DNA from 3 places in the Paenibacillus sp. V4I9 genome. Region 1 is predicted to be linked to each of the others. Evidence: a T-box and tRNA genes for the amino acid it is inferred to sense, from the RefSeq annotation. Region 1 holds a T-box; the other regions hold tRNA genes.
What was found. A T-box is a leader RNA that pairs with one kind of tRNA and senses whether it is charged. The one in region 1 lies ahead of tyrS (tyrosine--tRNA ligase), so its partner is inferred to be a tRNA-Tyr.
Positions count from the first base shown of each region.

Region 2: it encodes a tRNA-Tyr, which carries the amino acid that the T-box ahead of tyrS (tyrosine--tRNA ligase) is inferred to sense. The anticodon was not compared.
Region 3: it encodes a tRNA-Tyr, which carries the amino acid that the T-box ahead of tyrS (tyrosine--tRNA ligase) is inferred to sense. The anticodon was not compared.

Region 1 is NZ_JAUSZE010000001.1:2,744,479-2,746,774, reverse strand. It holds gene rpsD (30S ribosomal protein S4) at 1-101, shown strand, start outside; gene tyrS (tyrosine--tRNA ligase) at 148-1,407, opposite strand; T-box leader at 1,459-1,743, opposite strand; gene QFZ81_RS12545 (transglycosylase domain-containing protein) at 1,872-2,296, shown strand, end outside.
Region 2 is NZ_JAUSZE010000001.1:788,174-790,469, reverse strand. It holds gene QFZ81_RS03800 (sensor histidine kinase) at 1-256, opposite strand, end outside; tRNA gene QFZ81_RS03795 (tRNA-Leu) at 410-488, opposite strand; tRNA gene QFZ81_RS03790 (tRNA-Leu) at 509-597, opposite strand; tRNA gene QFZ81_RS03785 (tRNA-Cys) at 607-680, opposite strand; tRNA gene QFZ81_RS03780 (tRNA-Gly) at 691-765, opposite strand; tRNA gene QFZ81_RS03775 (tRNA-Gln) at 774-845, opposite strand; tRNA gene QFZ81_RS03770 (tRNA-His) at 868-940, opposite strand; tRNA gene QFZ81_RS03765 (tRNA-Trp) at 966-1,039, opposite strand; tRNA gene QFZ81_RS03760 (tRNA-Tyr) at 1,052-1,133, opposite strand; tRNA gene QFZ81_RS03755 (tRNA-Thr) at 1,143-1,218, opposite strand; tRNA gene QFZ81_RS03750 (tRNA-Phe) at 1,237-1,312, opposite strand; tRNA gene QFZ81_RS03745 (tRNA-Asp) at 1,332-1,408, opposite strand; tRNA gene QFZ81_RS03740 (tRNA-Met) at 1,440-1,516, opposite strand; tRNA gene QFZ81_RS03735 (tRNA-Val) at 1,569-1,644, opposite strand; tRNA gene QFZ81_RS03730 (tRNA-Glu) at 1,658-1,732, opposite strand; tRNA gene QFZ81_RS03725 (tRNA-Ser) at 1,748-1,839, opposite strand; tRNA gene QFZ81_RS03720 (tRNA-Asn) at 1,843-1,918, opposite strand; rRNA gene QFZ81_RS03715 (23S ribosomal RNA) at 2,050-2,296, opposite strand, start outside.
Region 3 is NZ_JAUSZE010000001.1:291,872-294,167, forward strand. It holds tRNA gene QFZ81_RS01250 (tRNA-Met) at 1-42, shown strand, start outside; tRNA gene QFZ81_RS01255 (tRNA-Ser) at 54-142, shown strand; tRNA gene QFZ81_RS01260 (tRNA-Glu) at 163-237, shown strand; tRNA gene QFZ81_RS01265 (tRNA-Val) at 318-393, shown strand; tRNA gene QFZ81_RS01270 (tRNA-Met) at 477-553, shown strand; tRNA gene QFZ81_RS01275 (tRNA-Asp) at 585-661, shown strand; tRNA gene QFZ81_RS01280 (tRNA-Thr) at 680-755, shown strand; tRNA gene QFZ81_RS01285 (tRNA-Tyr) at 832-913, shown strand; tRNA gene QFZ81_RS01290 (tRNA-Gln) at 928-999, shown strand; tRNA gene QFZ81_RS01295 (tRNA-Lys) at 1,010-1,082, shown strand; tRNA gene QFZ81_RS01300 (tRNA-Leu) at 1,102-1,181, shown strand; tRNA gene QFZ81_RS01305 (tRNA-Gly) at 1,221-1,295, shown strand; tRNA gene QFZ81_RS01310 (tRNA-Arg) at 1,304-1,380, shown strand; tRNA gene QFZ81_RS01315 (tRNA-Pro) at 1,407-1,480, shown strand; tRNA gene QFZ81_RS01320 (tRNA-Gly) at 1,488-1,558, shown strand.

The DNA.
Region 1 (2,296 bases):
ACGACGCAAGCGTAGAAGGCAAGTACATTCGTTTGCCAGAACGTTCTGAGCTTCCACAAGAAATTGACGAGAAACAAATCGTCGAGTTCTACAGCCGTTAATAAAAGCAAGCCCCTCAGGGATTTCCCTAAGGGGCTTTTTTTTTCGTTAAGCAAACTGTACAAGGTAGTAATTCTTTTTACCGCGGCGAATAATGATATAAGACTCTCCGAGCCTACCCAAATCTCTAGTAACGGCATCGAATTGCGTTACTTTAACGCCATTGACCGTGACAGCTCCACTCTCAATATCTTGACGTGCTTGACGTTTGGATGGTGCCGCTCCAACGGAAATCAGTAAATCAACCAACGCAATATCATCTTGATCTATGGTTGCAGATGGTACATCCTTGAACGCTTCTTCAATCTCCGTACGAGAAAGCTCTTGAATATTACCACTGAATAAAGCTGTTGTAATGTTAAGAGCACTTTCTAACGCTTCTCCACCGTGTACAAGCTTCGTAACTTCGCGGGCAAGTAATTTCTGAGCTTCCCTCTTCTCAGGCTGAGCCTGTACTTCTTCTTCGAGACGTTCAATTTCCTCATGAGAAACGAAAGTAAAATATTTCAGGAAACGGATGACATCATTGTCGGCTGTACCCAACCAAAATTGGTAGAACTGGTAAGGAGACGTTTTGCTTGCATCCAACCAAATAGCTCCGCCTTCTGTCTTTCCGAACTTTTGACCATCACTCTTTGTCACTAGCGGCAAGGTTACCCCGTAAGCACGTTTATCTGTGGATTTACCGATAAGCTCAAGACCAGCCGTAATATTACCCCATTGGTCACTTCCGCCAATTTGCACAGAGCAATTTTTCATTTCATTGAGCTTGAGGAAATCGTAAGATTGCAGAATCATATAGCTGAACTCTGTGAAAGAGATCCCTTTGGAGATCCGTGAATCAACAGAATCCTTTGCCAACATGTAATTAACGGTAAAATTTTTGCCTACATCACGAAGGAATTCAATGACGTTCAGCGATCCAAGCCAATCGTAATTGTTGACAAGCTCTGCACTATTTTCTATTTCAGTGGAGAAGTCGAGAAAGCGAGATAACTGATTTTTAATGCTTTGTGACCAAGCCTCGACAACTTCAGGCCCATTGAGTGTTCGCTCATTGGCTTTTCCACTTGGATCACCAATCAGACCTGTTCCCCCACCAACGAGTGCCAAAGGAACGTGGCCAGCGAGCTGAAAGCGTCTAAGCGTTAGAATAGGCAGCAAGCTGCCGATATGCAAGCTGTCCGCAGTCGGGTCAAAGCCGCAATAAAGCGTAACACGCTCCTCGCTAAGCTTTTTGTCCAAGCCCTCTCGATCCGTAATTTGATGAAGCAGCCCCCGAAACTCCAAATCCTTCAAAATATCCATGTTCATCCATCTCCTTTTTTTCCTTAAAATACAAAAAAGCCTTCTTATCCACAAAGGGACGAGAAGACTTGACTCGCGGTACCACCCTAATTAAAACAGTAGTTACGTACATCTATAACAGGTGTTAGGTGTTATGTGCACGGCTAGCTATTTTCACTCAAGAACCTTTAACGGGGTTTAATCGGCAAATACTACTTGTGCAGCTGATATTGCTGCAGGTTCCCATTCACTGCTCAAGACCGTAATTCACTAACCTGCAGGTACCGGTTCGCACCCTCCACCGGCTCTCTGAAAGCATCCACAAGCTACCTACTGCTGATCTTTCTACGCATTTGATAAAAATTTATCATATGTTTCTGGGTGTTGTCAAACCAAGTCGGCATCGTATCTTCGCTTCATCATTACCGCACAAGGTGCAATTATGGTATACTATTAGGGTTCACGTAAGGAGGATATTGGAACTTATGCGCAATTTTTTCGCTAAATGGAATCGCCCTTGGGTGAGAACGACATTCAAAGTAACTTGGATTACCTTAAAATGGACCATCATTAGTGCTTTTTTGGCGGGAATTGTCGGTGGATCCGCCGCATTCGGGTATGTGAGTGCCCTAGTCAAAAAAGATCCTGTACGCACCGAAGAATCCATACGTCAGCAGATGCAGGAAAATGCAGTCACAGGCTTTGCTTATTTCAATGATGACACCGTGATTGGGCAATTGCGAACTGAAGAAGACCGGCGTCTCGCTCAGCTAGATGACATTCCGCAGCTTCTGTTAGACGCTGTCCTTGCCATTGAAGACAAAGACTTCTACAACCATCGCGGGATCGATATCCGCGGACTTTATCGCGCAGTAACACAGAAGCTGCTGAATGAAGAAGTTCAAACCGG
Region 2 (2,296 bases), 2.0 Mb from region 1:
CCGTACCGAATGTAAGATCATTAAGCTGATTAATGTCAATTTCGTTGTCCCATAAATCATATAGATAGGTATTAGTTTCAGCAAACATCTTATTGATTTGCTTTACGTGCTGCGCAAGTAAGTTGCTATTTGTCGTGGAGACTTGCTCTCGTACGACAGTTATTGCATACAAATTATTAAATAATAGAAAGAATATAAGCGGAATAATTATAATTAGAAAGCCAGCAACGAATTTGAAGCGCAAGGAATTTTTCACACCCATCCTCCTTCCAGGATATGCCAGAAATTATATGAAGTATTTTCTCGATTTCACGACATTTGTATAGGATTCAAACGCATTAAATTTTATATTGTATGGATATAAAAAAGGACATGAAATCAAATGATTTCATGTCCTTTTTTTGCTCCATACCGGCAAGAGGACTCGAACCTCCACCCTTTCGGACTCGATTTTGAGTCGAGCGCGTCTGCCATTCCGCCATGCCGGCATATGAAGTTGTAAAGATAATGGTGCCGAAGACCAGACTTGAACTGGTACGGTAGTCACCTACCGCAGGATTTTAAGTCCTGTGCGTCTGCCGATTCCGCCACTCCGGCTAATAAATGTGGAGGCGCCACCCAGATTCGAACTGGGGGTAAAGCTTTTGCAGAGCTCTGCCTTACCACTTGGCTATGGCGCCTTAGTAATAATGGAGCGGAAGACGGGGATCGAACCCGCGACCCTCGCCTTGGCAAGGCGATGCTCTACCGCTGAGCCACTTCCGCATATAAAACTGGGGATCAAGGATTTGAACCTTGGCATGACGGAGTCAAAGTCCGTTGCCTTACCGCTTGGCTAATCCCCATTATGTTACTTGGGTAATAATGGGCGGACGACGGGACTTGAACCCGCGAATGCTGGATCCACAAACCAGTGCGTTAACCCCTTCGCCACGACCGCCACAATATTAAGTTTCTTACTTTTTTGGCAGGGGCAGCAGGAATTGAACCCACACCAAAGGTTTTGGAGACCTTTGTTCTACCCTTAAACTATGCCCCTAGAAAAAGTAAATGGAGGCTGATGGATTCGAACCACCGAACTCGAAGAGAGCAGATTTACAGTCTGCCGTGTTTAGCCACTTCACTAAGCCTCCACAAAGCAATGGTGCCGTCGAGAGGACTTGAACCCCCAACCTACTGATTACAAGTCAGTTGCTCTACCAGTTGAGCTACAACGGCATATTAAGTTTGTAAAAATGGTGGCTCGGGACGGAATCGAACCGCCGACACGAGGATTTTCAGTCCTCTGCTCTACCGACTGAGCTACCGAGCCTTACTTGATTTTGAAAAAATGGCGGAGCTGACGGGATTCGAACCCGCGGTCTCCTGCGTGACAGGCAGGCATGTTAGGCCACTACACCACAGCTCCATGCTAAGTACAAGATCTTCAATAAGAAGATTGGTTGCGGGGGCAGGATTTGAACCTGCGGCCTTCGGGTTATGAGCCCGACGAGCTACCGGGCTGCTCCACCCCGCGTCATTAAGCATATATGATGAATCCTAGTAAAGCAAGTCTTGCTAAGGAATCATGGTGGAGGCTGACGGGATCGAACCGCCGACCCTCTGCTTGTAAGGCAGATGCTCTCCCAGCTGAGCTAAGCCTCCATGAGAGTATTAATGGTGACCCGTAGGGGACTCGAACCCCTGTTACCTCCGTGAAAGGGAGGTGTCTTAACCACTTGACCAACGGGCCTTGCTAGAAAGATAGTGGCGGAGAGAGAGGGATTCGAACCCTCGAGACGCTTGTGACGCCTACACGATTTCCAATCGTGCTCCTTCGGCCAGCTCGGACACCTCTCCATATGGCTCCCCGAACAGGACTCGAACCTGTGACAACTCGATTAACAGTCGAGTGCTCTACCAACTGAGCTATCAGGGAATAAAAACAATGTTCACTTCAAGGATTTATTCCTTGAAAACTAGATACGAAACTTGCGTAAAGGTACAGCTCTTAGGTTTTCTTTCTGGGCGAATCTGAGAGACTTTGACTTTCGTCAAAGATCCCTATATTAGGTTAAGCCCTCGACCGATTAGTATTCGTCAGCTGCATGCATTGCTGCACTTCCACCTCGAACCTATCAACCTCGTCGTCTACAAGGGGTCTTACATACTGGGAAATCTCATCTTGAGGGGGGCTTCGCGCTTAGATGCTTTCAGCGCTTATCCCCTCCGTACATAGCTACCCAGCGATGCCTCTGGCGAGACAACTGGTACACCAGCGGTACGTCCATCCCGGTCCTCTCGTACTAAGGACAGC
Region 3 (2,296 bases), 2.5 Mb from region 1:
TTCATACCCGTAAGGTCGGGGGTTCGAGCCCCTCTGCCGCTACTAGATAAATTGGAGAGATACCCAAGTGGCTATAAGGGGACCCTCTGCTAAGGGGTTAGACTGCGTAAGTGGTGCGAGGGTTCGAATCCCTCTCTCTCCGTCGGTAATTTTTTTAAGTTTGGCCCGTTGGTCAAGTGGTTAAGACACCTCCCTTTCACGGAGGTAACAGGGGTTCGAGTCCCCTACGGGTCACCACCATTCCCCACAAAGTGACGTATAGCTGACGAAGCATATTCCGATTACTTTGCGTGGACCCCAGTTCTTCATCCCATTATGGAGGCTTAGCTCAGCTGGGAGAGCATCTGCCTTACAAGCAGAGGGTCGGCGGTTCGATCCCGTCAGCCTCCACCATACTACCCAAAAAAGTGAAGTGAAGCTTTGTAGCAACGCCGATTACTTTTTCGGGGCTTATAAAGAAATTATGCTTTTAATGCCGCGGGGTGGAGCAGCCCGGTAGCTCGTCGGGCTCATAACCCGAAGGCCGCAGGTTCAAATCCTGCCCCCGCAACCAAACTCTTTCTGAGAGTTGTTTTACACAGTGTGGAGCTGTGGTGTAGTGGCCTAACATGCCTGCCTGTCACGCAGGAGACCGCGGGTTCGAATCCCGTCAGCTCCGCCATTTTTAATAAATGAATATGCCGTTGTAGCTCAACTGGTAGAGCAACTGACTTGTAATCAGTAGGTTGGGGGTTCAAGTCCTCTCGACGGCACCATAATTCCCAAAAAAGTGAAGCAAAGCTTTGTAGCAACGCCTTTTACTTTTTCGGGGCCCGGTAAGGCTTTATATGTGGAGGCTTAGTGAAGTGGCTAAACACGGCAGACTGTAAATCTGCTCTCTTCGAGTTCGGTGGTTCGAATCCATCAGCCTCCATTTCCAAACTATGTTGGGGATTAGCCAAGCGGTAAGGCAACGGACTTTGACTCCGTCATGCCAAGGTTCAAATCCTTGATCCCCAGTTCTTCACTTGAGTCATTAGCTCAGTTGGTAGAGCACCTGACTTTTAATCAGGGTGTCGTAGGTTCGAATCCTACATGACTCATTTGCCTTATTTACAGCATGCGCGTATGGCGGAATTGGCAGACGCACTAGACTTAGGATCTAGCGGGTGACCGTGGGGGTTCAAGTCCCTCTACGCGCATCAAATCCTCAGCAGTATTCATACTCCTGAGGTACCCATGCGGAAGTGGCTCAGCGGTAGAGCATCGCCTTGCCAAGGCGAGGGTCGCGGGTTCGATCCCCGTCTTCCGCTCCATTTATTATGCGCCCTTAGCTCAGCTGGATAGAGTATTTGACTACGAATCAAAAGGTCGGGAGTTCGAATCTCTCAGGGCGCGCCATTTTTCATATGTTATTATTACCTTATCGGGACGTAGCTCAGCTTGGTAGAGCACCTGCTTTGGGAGCAGGGGGTCGCATGTTCAAATCGTGTCGTCCCGATAGACGTGCGGGCGTAGTTTAATGGTAGAACTTCAGCCTTCCAAGCTGATCGCGCGGGTTCGATTCCCGCCGCCCGCTTCAATGAAAAAAGACCACCTTCGGGTGGTCTTTTTTCGTTTGAACGGGAAAGAGAAGCCGTATGGGTTCGACCGTCCGTGAAGACATCATAGAATATACCCAAGTAGGACGCGCGTCCAAATATACCACTAGCCGCTTCCGTAGGAAGCATTTTAAATAAGGATTTGGAGTATTCCAGTCACCGTTGATGTCTTAGATATATCCTCCATGATAACCTGCATCTGAATGACCTTCGCTCAGTATAATTTAATAAATAGCAATGGGGAATCCTCTGCTGTAACATGCAACCCTTGAGAAAAACCATTTTCATGGTAAATTTAATGTGAAATGATGCAAGTAATGCATGTGAGAGACTGTCGATTCATTTTCACAACTCGTTGGCATTACTCGAAATTCGATTGTAGAGTTGTTCGGTAGCTTCGTGAAGATAGATGGGTTATAGCGGTTACCAATGTTGTAATATCTACAACAATTCGTACGCCTAAAGGCTATTTTGCAACTTGAAGTTGCAGTTCGTACAACAATTTGAGCCCATTTGTTGCAAAATCGTCTGTATCGGGCAGAATTGTTGTATATTATGCAACATTGAGGGAGGACAGGCGGGATCTAGGCAGAATTGTTGCACATTCTACAACATCATTCGACCGAGAATATGGATTCATTTACCCGGCAGCCTCAAGAGAGCATATATGACGATGGATTCGGGTTTAAGACACCTCAATGTAGAACAAGATGGTT